2 linked regions of the Oceanispirochaeta sp. M1 genome follow. The protein of the gene in region 1 binds, or shares a complex with, the protein of each later gene. Links are inferred from orthologs where the notes say so. Each region holds a gene or a part of one and is shown on either strand. Other genes may lie near its edges. The genes, in order: dnaB and dnaG.

Region 1 (12,817 bases):
CTTGAGAATAGAAAGGCTGCAACCATATCTGAGATTATACTGACTGCCTCAGGCGGTCCCTTCCGGAACAGAGAGATTGATGACTTTGATTCAATAACCAAGAAGGATGCTCTGGCTCACCCGACATGGGATATGGGTCCGAAAATTACAATTGATTCGGCAACCATGGCCAATAAGGGTCTCGAGGTTATAGAAGCACAACAGCTTTTTGATTTTGATGTAGACAGAATTAAAGTTCTCATACATCCCCAAAGTTATGTTCATTCCCTGATCAGAACTAAAGACCTGGCCCTTTATGCGCAGATTTCAGCACCTGACATGAGACTTCCTATTCAGAATGCACTTTTTTATCCAGTTATGAAAGAAGTTCCCTGGGCCTATCTGGATCTTGCAGGTAAAACACTTGAGTTCCAGGAACCGGATTTCAGGAAATTCCCCATGCTGAAGTATGCCTTTGAATGTGCAGACCTTAGAAAATCATACTCTATTGCCTATAACGCTGCCAACGAGATTGCGGTAGATGCATTTCTGGGAGACAGAATTAAATATAAATCAATTGCCGAAGTTACCGAGCATACCCTCCAGAAAGACTGGAGCAATAAATACAACACTGTAGAAGAAATTCTAGCAAGTGATAGAAAAGCACGAAACACGGCAGAAAAATTTGTCAGGAAAATAACGATATGACCATAATGAAGATTCTATTCGGTCTGGTTGGATTATCCATTGTAGTGGTAGTCCATGAGGCCGGACATTTTATAGCCGCCAAACTTTCAGGCATCAAGGTTGAGGCCTTCTCCGTCGGTTGGGGTAAGGTTCTCTATTCAAGGATGTGGAAAGATACGGAATTCAGGATTTCTCTCTTCCCCCTCGGAGGATACTGCAAGATGCAGGGTGAACAGGCAATGATACAGGCCTGGGAGAGCAAAGCAAAAACCATTGATACCGACGAAGGTGATATGTATGCCGCCAGCTGGTGGAAGAGAATCATTGTGTCTCTCAGCGGTCCGTTTATGAACCTGATTTTTGCGGGGATTATCTTCTTCGTAATCAGTTTCATAGGTTATAACATCCACTTTTACCCGTCTCGTATTGTCCTTGCCTCTGAGTATACTCAACGCAGTGACTACCCCGCTGATCAGGCCGAACTGCAGAGCGGAGATCTGATTACTGCAATCAATGGTAAAGAAATTGAGCGCTTTGATCAGCTCCAGAGGATGATTGTCGTCAATCCTGATGAGGCCATTACCCTTACAGTTAAAAGAGACTCAAAACTAATGAACATCGATGTCACTCCCGAACTAAATAAGGAGAGCGGTGCCGGTTATATGGGGATTTATCCCTGGATCGATGCTGTAATCCGTGAGTTCAGTGATGAATCACTTCTCAGGGACTACGGTGCCATGGCCGGAGACAGAATACTGGCGGTCAATTCAAGACCCGTTTCTCATGCCCTGGATGTTTCTGCCTCACTTAAAGAGGGAGAGCTTGTTCAGACCATGACCATTTTGCGGAATAATCAGAGAATTACCCTGGATATGTCCGGTGGGATGGAATTAGGCCTGGGTGGAATCAAGTTTGATTACCTGACATACCGGACACCGGCATTCAAACTCATCTCATCATTTAAAAATGGAGCCCTGGAAGCCTGGGAATCAACTAGAAACTCTGTTAAGGGACTTGCACTTCTATTCAAGGGTATCAATCTTCAGTCAGCCGTTTCCGGCCCCCTGAGGATCACCTATATGACCGGAGATCTGGCATTCTCAGGATTCAAAGCCGGTATCGGAGAGGGGCTGCTGAGCTTCTTCCGCTTTATTGCTTTGATTAATATTGCCCTGTTTATAATGAACCTTCTTCCCATTCCTGTCCTTGACGGCGGTCAGATACTTCTGTTTCTTGTAGAAGGCCTGTTTAAAAGAAAACCTAATCCAGCGGTACTCTATAGATACCAGATGCTGGGTACGATGATAGTATTTGCACTGATAATTTTTGCAACCATGAATGACATACTCTTTTTTTCAAGGAACTGATTAATGAAAAAATTAAAAATTACCATACTGCTTTTTATGCTTAGTGCTTCTCTGCTTCCCGCACAGAGAATGATAATTGATTCAGGGCATAATAAATCGGTAACTGCTCTACACTATCACAATCAGTCAAACTCACTGATATCCGCCGATGATTCAGGATTGGTAAATATCTGGGATCTTGAAAGTGACAAACTTGAATATCAACTGGATACGGGTCTATACGGCAGTATTGAACTGAAGCTTCATCCGGAAAAAACTGAGCTGGCAATTCTTGTCAACAGACCGGGTTACAGCGCTCTCTCGGTATGGAATTGGAAAACAGGCAAAAATCTATTTACCAAAACACTCTCAACTCGTCCTATTCAGTTTGATTATTCAGGAAAGGGAAAATTTCTTTTCCTTGCTCGTGTAGGAAATCCGAGTATTGTTTTATATGACAGTCAGTCCGGCCGTGAATACTCATATCTGAAAAGATTGAGCGGTCTCTTCAGCTATGGTTATATCGGTTCTACAGAATCTACTATCATGACCTACAGCAACTCCGGATACTTCAGATATTTTGACATCCGTACATCCTCTCTTAAGAATGAAGCTCCCACCATGGAAGATTTAAGTGATATACAGGTACTTCAGACCGAAGGAAAACGTTATATTCTTGCACGTAAAGAAAACTCAATCTTCATGATTGACCGCCTCAGCGGAGATGTCAAAGATGCAATGACTGTGGAAAATATGCTCTCTTTCTCCATTGACCAGAACAGAGGTGTCCTTTCTGTAGTAAAGCAGTCTGAAAGCGGAAGACTCCGAATCAGTCACAGCTCCACCAAAGGTGCGTTTTTCTCTCCAATTGCTTCGGAAAATTATCTTAACAATGCAAACAGAACACTTGAAGACATGACTGCCGATACAGGTTTTTTCAGAATAACAGACAGATTCAGAGCCATAGAAACCATAAATAACAGGGTCTTTTTATCAGATGCTTCAGGTAATATCTGGGAGCTTGATAAGACTACTTTCAGTCCCATTGTCTACAAGAAAAATGAGCTGGCACATATACAGGATATTGAATTCAACGGAGACACACTCTATATACTCAGCGAAAATGATCTTTATACTCTTGAGAGTAAGTTTTTCGGGGCCAGTGGAACATACAGTACGAACCGTCTGAATGACCTGAGTATGGCTTCCATGAAGAATCCCATTATGGGTAACTCTAAATTAGAGAGTTATGAAGATGGGAAACTTCTTATATGGTCCAGTGAAAATAATGGTAAGGGATATGTTCTCTACGATCCGGAGAACAATGAAATTATTGGAGAAAATAACAGTTACTCCGCGGCTCTGGATCAGGTTAAGGTCAGAAACAGTCAGGTTCTTGCTCTGGAGAGCACTGGAGAGGCCACTTTAAGCAATCTTCAGACAGGAATTAGAGAATTCGGGTTCTCGGCTCTTGGAATGGTTAGTCTGAATTTCCTTGATGATTCCACATTGTTGGCCGGCAAATCACTGATGAAAACAAGTAAGAATCCCCTTTTGACAGTTCAGCTGGACACAGGAGAGATTACACCCTTTGATGATAACCGTTTCCTCATTTACAACATATTAAGTCCTGAGAGGGGCAACAGCATCTATACAGCGGGCCTTAAACTGAAAGAAGACGGTACAATTTCAACAGAGATCAGAAGTCATCAAAAAGAGAACCCTTCTGAAGTCACTACCATCTACAGTAAGAAGGGAGAATGGATCAATTCAATATTAACTGTAGATTCATCCTCCTATACTCCCACACTCTATGGAAGTATTACGGGTCGGGATATTATAAAAATCAGGGGGACTCAGAGACGGACCTGGAGTTATGATAGAAATATTGAAAATATGTTTTATCATCAGTCGGTTCTCTATATCATTAACAGTGACGGATCTCTGACCCTCTTTGATCCTCAGAAAGGGATAAAAATTCTGGATTATTACCTGCTGAGTGATGAAAACTGGATATCCATCAATGCGGCAACAGGTTCCAAACCGGTCATAAGCGACAGAGCGGCGGCTTCAAAGATTAACAGCTTTTCCACGACTACTGGACGATCGGTGGGGAGCAGCTTCAGTATTAAAACTTTAGCAGCTCCGGAATCCTGAAACCCATAAGCCTTAGACGTTAAGGCAAAAAAAACCCCGCTGTTTACCGGCGGGGTTTTATTATCTCAATTGAAATTATCAGGATTTACTGTGCAATGGATTCTGGCTTATTTTTTCAATAGCCATAGACACAACTGTCTCAATATCCTTTATAAGGACTTCTGTCTCCGCTTTGGTAAAAAGACTGCCAAGAAGTGAAACAGTATAACGTGGTTTTATCTGATTAAGGGTATAACATGCCATATCCTGTACACAGTCTGTACATTTACAGATGTCATCATCAGAAATAGAAGAAAGCTGCTTCTCAAGCTCATTGTAAGCAACATCTTTAACTTCATTTTTAATCTCATCAAGATTATAATTTTCAATAAAAGTCATTCAAACTCCTAATTACTGTGTGCCAGAGGAACAAACTTGGTAAAATGGGGTATAAAAGCCATTTTAACAACACCGACGGGACCATTTCTCTGCTTGGCAATGATCAGTTCTGTCTCTATATTTTCAGGTGTTCCTTCATGACTGTCAATCCCTCTCTCTCTATGGAGGAACATAACCACATCGGCATCCTGCTCAATTGCACCTGATTCACGGAGGTCTGCCAGGCCGGGGGCCTTACCTTCGGTCTGACGTCCTACCTGGGACAATGCAACTATAGGAATATCCAGTTCACGGGCAAGTGCCTTGAGAGACCGGCTGACCTCGGCCATCTGTTCATGCCGCGGGATTCTTTTATCTTCAAATGTAATGAGTCCAAGATAGTCAACAAATATAATTTTCACATCAAATTTACTGACCATTCGACGCGCCTGGGCTCTCAGGTCCAGAAGCTTCATATTGGGAGTATCGTCTATCCAGAGGGGGGCATCATAGATGCTGCTGGCTGCATCAGTCAGACTGTTGAAGTCTGAAGGTTTAAGCAGTCCGGTTCTGATTTTATTTGAATTAATGTTAGCCTGCAGGGACAGGAGTCTCTGCATAACCGACAGTGTTGTCATTTCCAGTGTAAAAAAGCCACAGTTAATTTTCTGTTTTATGGCGATATTGGCGGCAACGGTCAATGCAAAAGCTGTTTTACCTACCGAAGGACGGGCTCCGATAACAATCATTTCTGATTTTTGGAATCCCGTAGTCATGGCATCCAGATCATCAAATCCGGAAGGTACACCAGTGAAATCACCTTTTTGAGAATAACGCTGTTCGATGGCGAATATGGCTTCTTTTATTACATCGCCGGCAGACTGTATGGAATCAACTGATCTTTGATCGTTGATATCAAATACCTGTCGCTCAACTTCCTCAAGTATCTCGGAAGTATCTTTAGATTCATCATGTGCCTGTGCGTGAATTTCTGCAGAAATTGTCAGGAGCCTGCGGCGAATGCTGCATTCCCGGACTATTTTTGAATAGTATTCAATATTTGCTGTAGTGGGTACTGAGGATGTGAGACCGCTGACATAGGCAGCGCCTCCTGCTCTTTCCAGAAGAGCCTCAGACTTAAGCTCTTCAATTAATGTCAGAAGGTCAACACCACTGCCTTTTTTTTCAAGCTGTTCAATAGCATTGAAAATATGCTGATTTCCTGTTCTGAAAAAATCCCCGACTCCCAGATACATACGTACAATATCCAGAGCATCGAGGTTGAAATTTATTAAGAGTGCCCCCAGTACAGCAGATTCTGCATCTTCATTATACGGAGGCACTTTATCTTTCAGGGAAACTGATTCCATATGTTCCTTGAATTTATTCGACAGATTCTTCGGCAGATACTTCGGGAGCGGCTTCTTCAGCAACAGCTTCTTCAGCAACAGCTTCTTCAGCAACAGCTACTTCAGCAACAGCTTCTTCAGTAGAAGCTTTAACTTCTACTTTAGCCTTAGGTTTAGCTTCGGGTTTAGAACCTTCAACCTGGACACCTTCGATGACAACTTTCAGTTCGGCAGTTTCACCACCGTAAAGTTTGATTTTTACTGTAGAATTACCTGTAACTTTGATGGAATTACCATCAATTTCAACTTTCTTCTTTTCAACAGTAAGACCAATCTTGCTGAGCTCTTCTACGATTGTAGCAGCTGTAACAGCACCGAAAAGCTTTCCTTTATCACCGGCAGGCATAGAGATGTTCAGAACTTCTTTAGCCAGACGCTCTTTGATACCCATGGCATCTTTTCTTTTTGTATCTTTTCTTTTTTCAATAGCCATTTTTTTCTGTTCAAACATGTTCAGATTGGCTTTGTTAAAAGGTACGGCCAGTTTCTTGGGGATAAGAAAGTTTCTGGCATAACCGTCAGTTACGACTTTTACATCACCTTCTTCACCAAGGCTGGAAATATCCTGATTTAATATAATCTTCATGGATTTACTCCTTGTCAAATATTCTGTAATTTACCCAGAGTTCGGATACACCGAGCCCTGCAATCAATATCAATAAGGCCAGATTAACACCCGGCATAACAATCAGAAAACCTGTAGTCATCAGCAGTATACGCTGCATCTGAACAGATAATCCTTTTTTATTCATCAAACGCTTTATTATCCCAAGTCCGCGAACTGCATAACAGCCTGCGGTGATCAGAACAATATTGCTGACCCCATAGGAAGGCACTCTCCCCAGCAGATCGATTCCCCGTACTTCCATCAGCCTATCAACAAGATATAGCGTCAGTGGTACGAAAAGAAACCAAACCCAGACTTCCGGAAGTTCCCAGCCTTCTGTTTCTGTATCAGAATCCGTTCCATTTCTGCGTTTCATTAAACTCTGTCCCAACCAAAGGGAGAAAGCAATGAAAAAGAAGTACCAGACAAGTCCGAAACTTCCAACCATATCCTGAAATATAAGGAACAACGTTTCTCCGTTCATCAAACTATCTCCCTCAAGACCGGATGCCGTGAGATTCAGCTCATTGCTGATACTCAGGATCTGGTTCAAAGAAAGAATAATCTGATCTTTTAATCCACCTGCAAAAGGCAGAAGAAGCATGCTTAAGACAGCAGTTCCTGCTGTAACAAAAGCAATTCGGACCGGAAGAGTTATTCCCTTCAATTCAAAATTACAGATATAGAGTCCTGAAACTACTAGAAACAGGATGAATCCGTCTACATATAAAAATCCCAATGCCCCGAGAGGCCTCAGAATCATTGCCCTGAAGGCAAGAATCAGAATCACTGAAAACAGGGATGAACTCAGAAAACGTGACCTATTGCTGTCCCTTGCAGAAAACTGCAGTGGAACGGCAAAAAAAGGTGACAGTATCCCTAGATTATACAGCACAGCTGTTGTCAGGGATATTCCTGTAATTTTTCTGATCTGACCGGTTTCCAAAAAAAAGTTCCTGATTATTTAGAAACGTAAGGAAGAAGAGCCAGTGCTCTTGATCTCTTAACTTCTGTTGTCAGCATTCTCTGGTGTTTTGCACAGGTTCCAGTGATTCTTCTAGGAAGAATCTTTCCTCTTTCTGTTACGAAACGACGCAGTGAATCGGGTTTTTTGTAATCAACTTCCAATCCATTCTTACAAAACTTACATACTTTTTTCTTGTAAAAAGTTCTTCTGGGTCTCATACCCGAACCTCTGTCTCCACCGCTTCTGTCTCCACCGGTTCTGGGACCAGCAGGTCTGGCATCTGCAGTATTTCCCTGTGTAGCAGGTGCTGCTGCATTCTGTGTATCTTCAGACATGTTTTTCTCCTTCGTACATCAATTTTACTTTCCATCTCATAGTCATTCTCTTCCACGGCTCAGGGCCGAGGGACTTAAAATGGAATATCATCCTCAAAGCGTTCTTTCTGAGCCGGTGGCACTGAATTATTCTGTTCAGGCTTATTGTATGACTCAAAAGGTTGAGAATTTTTCGGGGGTGGCGTTCCCTGGTTGTTCTGATGGGAATTATCTCCCATCTGCCCCCTGTCGCTTCTGCTACCCAGAAGCTGAATATTTGTGGCTTCGATTGTGACTTTGCTACGCTTCATGCCGTCCTGCTCCCAGCGTTCCTGCCGGAGCTGACCTTCAACAGCAAGCTGCGTTCCTTTGCTAAGGTACTGACTTAAAGATTCCGCTCGTTTACCGAACAGAGTAACATCAAAAAAGTTGGCCTCATCAACCCATTGATCACCCTGTTTCCGTCTACGATTAACGGCCATGCCCATTTTAGCAATGGCCCATCCTGTATTTGTGTACTGGAGTTCTGCATCTCTTGTAAGTCTACCGACTAGAATAACGCGATTTAAATCTTCTGCCATGGGAACTCCTTATTATTTCTCTTTTTTTACAAAAAGATACTTGAGAAGAGATGTCTCTAACTTGAGAGCATCTTCAATCTTAAGGATTCCTGCGGGATCGGCGTCAATATTGAACAGGTGGTAATGACCACGCTCTTCTTTTGTAACGGGATAAGCAAGCAATCTGTCACCCATATCTTCTTCTGAAGTAATGGTAACTCCGTTCTTTTCAAAAATGGCTTTAACATTTTTCAGACCGGTTGCATAGTTGTCTTCCTTTACGCGGAAAACTGCTGTAAATTCATAGGATCTCATTCTATCCTCCTTACGGACATTAATGATTTGCTCATACCGAGCAAATAAAGAGGCTGTGGAAAAATAACATAAGAGCTAATTGATGTCAAGCTAAATGCCCATCTTGCCGACACATATAATACACAATATTGTATCGGAGTGAAAGATGAGCGAGAAGGTTCATTATGAAGATAATCTATTTTACCTGCATACTGAAATTACAAATATCCAGAACGGCCTGAAACTATCTATCGACAGCGAGTTCTTCGCATCGAGGATAGTACAGCAAATTTTTGCCGTTGATACCGTATTAAACAGACATTATACCCTGCTCAAAGAGAATCCTTATCTGATAAGACGGAACGACTTTCTCTTTTCAATTCAGAAACTGAAAACCAAACTGGCGGCTCTAATCGAGTTTGCAGAGGAAAAAAAAGGTTTTTTTTCTGAAAAAGACAGGGAGAGGTTTCCCGAACTGAAACGGAAAATGGCTTTACATCTGGAGGATGTACAATCCATACGCCGGGAAATCAGTGAAAACCTTCGAAATTCAACAGAGGACAATTCAAGTCTCTCATCAAGTGAGTACGAGTTATTAATGCAGCAGGGGGAAGACTGAGCTCCCCCCTGACCACATGTTATGCATATTTGTGTTTGAGACCAGCCCTTGTGTTATAGGCTGTTAATTATCAGGCAGGAGTATATTCGTTTCCGACTTTTCTTGCTCTCACAGGTGTATCCAGATCAATTCCAAGTTCCAACCCCGTTTCTACCAACAGATTCCATCCGGCTGCAAGTTCTACGTAATCCTGGAAATCACCGGCATCCGGTATAACCACAGAGTGGGTAAAAGATGTCTTACGCGCAGCTATTGAGATAATTTTGACCCCCACAGCGTCTGTCAGACATTTAATGAATTTTTCCTCTTCCTCTTCAAAGGGATCTACTACAATCAGTACGTCATCTGAATTCATAACCTCTTCAATACCGTGAGCGGCATATGTACCCTCGAGAAAATCAGATTTCTTTCGGGTAATTTCGTTTGTTTTAAGAGTCAGTTCTTCTGCGACACCCGTATTCCTGCCTGCAAAATAGATCATGCCGGCACCGGCGATAAGCTTCGTAACTTCAGGATCAATTTCCAGTGTCAGTGCTTTTTCCACAGCATCAGCAACTCCGGCAAGATCCTTTAGATCCTCTCCTTTAAGACCGGCACGAACCGCATCGTAAAAAAGAGCCTGTTCGGCAACACTTTTTGTGGCCGCTACTGCGTCTTCTCCGCCGCAGTTCAGAACAAAGGTGGATTTGCAGTAACTCTCAAGTGTTGAATCTTCAGAGGCTGTGACACCGTAGAGACCGGTATGTCCGGCTTTTTTCAGCTTATCAAAGAGCCTGATCAGCTCCTTGGTTCTTCCTGAGTTGGATGATCCGAAAACAGTTTTATTTTTCAGATCATAATCCATGGCCTGTGTGGAACCTTCGGTGATAAACCTGGTGGATTCACCCTTCATCAGTGACTGGGAAATGGCTCTTTTCGCCGGGAAAATACGGCTGGAGCCCTCTCCTGTCAGAAGGACCTCATTGCTGGCCTTTACATCATCCACATAGACATCAAGATTGGGAATATCAAACTCCCTGATGACCCGTGGTGTTTCAAGCATTTCACGGCACAGTGCAAATTTCTGATATTTTTCGTTATTATTCATTCTTATTTCCTTATATGATCAAGGCTGCATTACAGGCTTGAGGGTTTTGTAATTAAATTTGATTTTAAAACTTCCTGAATCAGGGGATCTTTCTGAAATCCGCCGCCAAGGTGCTGCCAGAAACATTCGGCGTATTCCACTCCCACCATCTGACCGAGTTCCGCAGAGAATTTTTTCATTTCTCCAAAAAAATCATCAATTTTATGCATATGTTTCATCAGATCCATCTGTGAGAGATGGCATCCCAGCATCTCAAGTTTAGTATCAATTACCGAGCTGATATCTATAAAGAAGTGAGGATCGGGTATGGGAAAGCCAAGGGGATCAGAGAGGCTCATGGGAGCACTGTGATACAGCAATGGTGTCACAGGCAGAGGCTTCTCTTTTGAAGGGACATTGGGGAGAGCTGACACTATGGCTGCGGCATCACATATTAGCGATGTTGCCCGGTGATCAGGATGATAATCATTGGAAATATGAGTGATAATTATCCCTGCCTCAACCTTCCGGATGATATCCACCATCTTGATCCTGATATCTTCATTATCAAAAACATATCCATCCCGCTGATCCAGACAGTAATAGTCGGCATTGACTACATCCGCCGCTTTTTTAGCTTCTTCCTTTCTGATGCGGATTGTCTCTTCTTCGTCACCGCTCATACCGCCCATCCCTCCGGCAGTCATTGTGACAATGGAGATTTTATACCCTGCATCTATGAGAAGTCTTATGGTTCCGCCGCACCAGGCTTCTGCGTCATCGGGATGAGCCTGTACAACTAGTACATTTTTATTAAAATCTGTCATCACTTTCTCCTTTGAATATCAGGCCTCAGGGGCCTTTATAAATTTCTTCTCCAATGCCACAAACTCAGGAAGATCCGAGATAAGCGGCCTTATATAGCTCATAAACTTTTCGCTGACATCATTGCCACGTTCATTGATAAAATCACGGGGCATTGCCCTGGCTCTGACAGCAACATCAGAGAGAGCTGCCTGGCCGAGTGTAAATTTATCATTTTCATCCCTTTCAATGGTCACCATAACCCCTGAGGTACCCGATGCTGCCAGCCTGACCGCCTCTTCACCACAGGCAAAGGCAAAGTCAAGGTCTTCTGCTTCGGCCCTGTCAAAGGCGCTCATAATAAGAGATTCTGTTATCTGGAATTCCCCCCTGGCATTATCCAGGGCTTTAGAGAGAATTTTATGTACATTGAGAGCCACACTTGCACCGCCCATAGCACCGAACTCGGTGTTATTGAACTTATCCTTTGATTCGGCAGCACTCACAGGAGTTCCATCTTTATAAAGAAGACCTTCACTCACAACAACCGATACCCAGCCGTATTTTTCAACACAGGCCTTGGCATCTTCAATCATTTTATCAGGATCAAGGGGAATTTCAGGACAGTAGATAAGATGAGGTGCATCCCCTTCCTTTTTTCTGGCCATGGCGGTAGATGCAGCCAGCCATCCGGCATCTCTTCCGATTGTCTGGTAAATTACAAACTGATCCACTTTTTTCATATCTTTTGCCAGCACCCCGGCCTGCTGTACATTGAGTATATTGCTTCTGGCAGCGGAGGGAAATCCCGGAGTGAAATCAGTACCGAAAAGATCGTTGTCCACGGTCTTTGGAATCCCTATACCCCGCAGTTCATAACCCTGCTCACGGCAGTAGGCTTCTATACGGTGAACCGTATCCATGGTGTCATTCCCTCCAATCAGAAAGAAAAAACGGATATCATATTTTTTAAGGACCTCAAGAATACGGGGGAAATCGGCATCAACCAGCTTATGCCGGGATGAACCGAGAGCCGAAGAAGGTGTTTTCCTCAGTCCCTGAATGACCTCGGGACTCTGAGCACTCAGGTCGAAGAACTGTTCATTCATAAATCCTTCAATTCCATAATTCATACCAAGAACATGAGTAATTTCTTCCTGTTCCATGGCCTTGACTATAACTCCGGCCAGGCTTGAATTAATAACAGATGTAGGACCGCCGGACTGTCCGATAACGGCTTTACCTTTAAACATGTGAACCTCCACTAATTTTTTTTTGTTCTATAAGAATCTCTTCCCATGCCCCTTTGTAAGCGGCTTCATCATCAAATCCGGGAAGAGTGAAAATTGTCTTGATAAAAAAGGATGCGGCCCCCTCGGCAACCTCCCAGATTCCCTTCTGTGAGAATTTCCAGTTAAAGGGAATTACTTTTTTAAGAGCCGGCTCCAGAAGAGTCTTATGAAGATAAAAATCACCGCCCAGTATCAGAAGTTCAGGATCAAGTGTTGAGATAACAGGACTGAGAGTACGGAATAAGAGAGAGGTGTATTCAAGGGAAGCTACGGTATTCTCATGCTTATCGCTGTTCAGGATTTTCAGAAAATCATTTCTCAGTGAGTCTATGACTGGAGAAACCTGAAGCTCCCCTGCG
Region 2 (2,858 bases), on another replicon or contig:
TGGACAGTATATTCCCATTCTATGTGGATCTGTCAGATGAAAAACTGCAGGAGAAGCTGATCCTTGCATCCATTATAGAGAAAGAGTACAGGGTGGAAGAAGAAGCAGCTCTGATAGCCTCTGTCTTTAATAACAGGATGAAGATTGGAATGCCCCTTCAGTCCTGTGCCACCGTTATATACGTAATAACAGAAGAACAGGGAAAGGAGCATCCCGAAAGGATCTTTTTCAGAGACCTCGAGATTCCTTCAGCATTCAATACATACCTCAACAATGATCTTCCTCCGGCACCAATTTCAAATCCCGGAATAACTGCCCTGTCTGCTGCATTTAATCCTGCACAGACAGATTATCTTTTTTTTGTCGTTAAAGACTCCATGTTAGGCACACACACATTTACCAGCAACCTCGCAGACCACAACACAGCCAGGCACTCCTATATCCAGGGATTCAGGAGTAAATAGGGTATGTCCATGAGAATACCTGAGCTGTTGATCGAAGAGATCAAGGAAAAAACTGATATTCTCGGTATCGTAGGAGAATACTCAACTCTAAAACGCAAGGGTGACCGCTACTGGGGTTGTTGCCCCTTTCATAATGAAAAGACACCTTCCTTCTCAGTAAGACCGGAGCAGGGCATGTACTATTGCTTTGGCTGCCACAAAGGAGGCAGCCTCTTTAACTTCATCATGGAAGTGGAAGGTCTCAGCTTTATTGAGGCAGTACGCTTTGCAGCTGAAAAGGCAGGAGTTCCTCTTCCTGAAGATGCTGCAGAATCTCAGGAAGAAGTCATTCAGAGAAACTCTCTCAAGGATCTGTATAAAAGAGCTTCAGGCAGCTTTCATTATATCCTGATGAACAATGATCAGGCAGCTCCTGTCAGACAGTATCTTGCAGACCGTGGAATTCATAAGGACACTATCGAACGCTTCCAGCTTGGATATGCCCCGGATGATCCTAAATGGCTCTACAGCTTTCTTAAAAATAGAAACTATTCGGATGATTTTCTGGCAAGTTCAGGACTTTTCTCTAAAAAATATGCCTCCTGGTCACTATTCTCGGACAGACTCATGTTTCCAATATTCTCGAACAGAGGAGAAGTTGTCGCCTTCAGCGGCAGAACCATGAAGAAGAATGATCCCAAGGCACCCAAATACATCAACTCTCCGGAGACGGCTCTTTACAACAAAAGCAAACTCCTCTACGGACTTTGGCAGAGCCGTGATGAACTAAGAAAATCCAAGACCTTTTACCTCTGCGAAGGAAATGTAGATGTAGTTGCTCTTCATCAGGCCGGAATTGAGTCTGCCATGGCTCCCCTGGGAACTGCCTTTACGGATGATCAGTCCCGGCTTCTTAAAAGATACAGCGATCAGGGTTTCATTCTATTTGACAGCGATAGTGCGGGTCAGAAGGCAACATATAAGGCCGGTATAGTATTTGAGCGTCTGGAATTGCCGGTAAAGGTCATAAAATTACCTGAAAAAAGCGATCCTGCAGAAATTCTTGAAAAGGAAGGGGCAGAAACATTAAAAAAAATGTTAAAATCCCCTGTAAATCTATTCGAATATCTGTTAGATTTGGCAATGGTGTCTTATGACATCTCTACACCGGAGGGCAAGGAACAGGCAGTAAAAGAATTATTTCCATATATTGAATCAATTGCATCTGAAATTAAGAGGGATTTATGTCTTGGTACCTTGGCGGAAAAACTTGGAATAGAAAGCAAATCGCTTCTATTTGAGCTTAACCGACAGAGGAGCAATTTTTCCAGGAAAGTAGTGAATAAACCACAACCTCGAATTCAGGAGCAAAAGATGACAGATGAACTGCTACTGGTTATGACAGCGGCTCTTCATCGGGAATTTGCAGAAATTGTAAAGCAGTACACAGGTGAATTTGACTTTCAGGATGAGAGGGCCATACTTTTATACAACGTCCTTATTGATTGTGAAAAAAATAATGAGAGCAGCACCGAAAGTTTATTAGCCGGAATTTCTGATGATTCTGTTAAAAGAATAATCATGGAAAAGATTTCTACTGGAGAACTGGATGAAAATACGAGTGAGTTGATAGACAAAACGCTCCTTTTATTAAGAAGGAGAAATCTGCAGAATAGAAGCAGAGAAATCAACCGTATCATGAGTCAGGTATCAAAGGAAGACAGCTCCTGGGAATTGGTGAATGAATTGATAATAGAAAAACAGAATCTGGATAAAGAAATAGAAGAATTGAAGGTGAGGGAATAATGTCAGAGATTAAAACTGACCCCGCAATAAGTAAATTACTAGAGTATGTAAAAACTAAAAAAAGTCTCACTTACAGCGAGATGAATGAACTGCTTCCCGATGACATTGTGAATTCGGAAAAAATCGAAGCTGTTATTTCTCTTTTAGAAGAAATGAAAATAAATATACTTGAAGATGGACCCGTTCTTGAAAATCCTGAAGAAGATCTGGAAGAAGATCTGGAGGATGATTTAGTTGATTTGGATGATCTGGATGATACTCCAATCATAGTTGATGCGGGTGCATCGGTAATTGCTGATGATGCGGACACTGGAAAATCTGTCGAGCATGCGGATGGCGATGGAATTATAGACGAAGAAGAACTTGAACTCGATGAAGATCCCGATTTGGAAGCTGAAGTATTACCCAGCAAAAAAAAGGATTCAAGGAAACTTGTTTTCAATGAAAAGGATTCTTCCATAGATGATCCTATTCGCCTCTATTTAAGAGAGATAGGTAAGGAAAATCTTCTGACTGCCCTGCAGGAAGTAGAACTCTCCAAACAGATGGAAGAGGGTGAGGAAATAATTAAGAATATCCTCAAGACCTCAGGAATGATAATTCCGGAAT

The links.
Region 2: the proteins of dnaB (region 1) and dnaG are in contact, whole or in part, in a crystal structure (PDB 2R6A), measured with the Geobacillus stearothermophilus proteins. The link is inferred for Oceanispirochaeta sp. M1 from one-to-one orthologs. Residues at the interface, in WP_033016901.1 of Geobacillus stearothermophilus: Ser13, Glu15, Ala16, Gln18, Glu91, Leu92, Asp94, Ala95, Val96, Pro97, Thr98, Ala99, Ala100, Asn101, Tyr104, Tyr105, Ile108; in WP_049624496.1 of Geobacillus stearothermophilus: Lys456, Leu457, Leu458, Pro459, Ala460, Asn463, Ala464, Leu467, Leu535, Leu536, Ile537, Ala538, Gln544, Glu545, Asp548, Tyr549, His552.

The regions. Positions count from the first base shown.
Region 1 is NZ_QQPQ01000023.1:31,729-44,545, forward strand. The notes cover bases 3,727-6,687. They hold dnaB (replicative DNA helicase), read right to left. Parts: upstream 5,897-6,687; coding sequence 4,556-5,896; downstream 3,727-4,555. Other genes in these bases: DV872_RS16320 (WD40 repeat domain-containing protein), read left to right, coding at 3,727-4,169; DV872_RS16325 (late competence development ComFB family protein), read right to left, coding at 4,248-4,547; rplI (50S ribosomal protein L9), read right to left, coding at 5,910-6,521; DV872_RS16340 (hypothetical protein), read right to left, coding at 6,526-6,687. In the rest of the region: dxr (1-deoxy-D-xylulose-5-phosphate reductoisomerase), read left to right, coding at 1-687; RIP metalloprotease RseP, read left to right, coding at 684-2,033; more of DV872_RS16320, read left to right, coding at 2,037-3,726; more of DV872_RS16340, read right to left, coding at 6,688-7,488; rpsR (30S ribosomal protein S18), read right to left, coding at 7,503-7,844; DV872_RS16350 (single-stranded DNA-binding protein), read right to left, coding at 7,919-8,404; rpsF (30S ribosomal protein S6), read right to left, coding at 8,417-8,698; DV872_RS16360 (hypothetical protein), read left to right, coding at 8,844-9,296; DV872_RS16365 (SIS domain-containing protein), read right to left, coding at 9,367-10,383; DV872_RS16370 (PIG-L deacetylase family protein), read right to left, coding at 10,413-11,189; DV872_RS16375 (diphosphate--fructose-6-phosphate 1-phosphotransferase), read right to left, coding at 11,208-12,419; DV872_RS16380 (ROK family protein), read right to left, coding at 12,412-12,817. UniProt on the Escherichia coli protein: The main replicative DNA helicase, it participates in initiation and elongation during chromosome replication. Travels ahead of the DNA replisome, separating dsDNA into templates for DNA synthesis.
Region 2 is NZ_QQPQ01000012.1:146,094-148,951, reverse strand. It holds dnaG (DNA primase), read left to right. Parts: upstream 1-467; coding sequence 468-2,249; downstream 2,250-2,858. Other genes in the region: rpoD (RNA polymerase sigma factor RpoD), read left to right, coding at 2,249-2,858; mltG (endolytic transglycosylase MltG), read left to right, coding at 1-464. UniProt on the Escherichia coli protein: RNA polymerase that catalyzes the synthesis of short RNA molecules used as primers for DNA polymerase during DNA replication.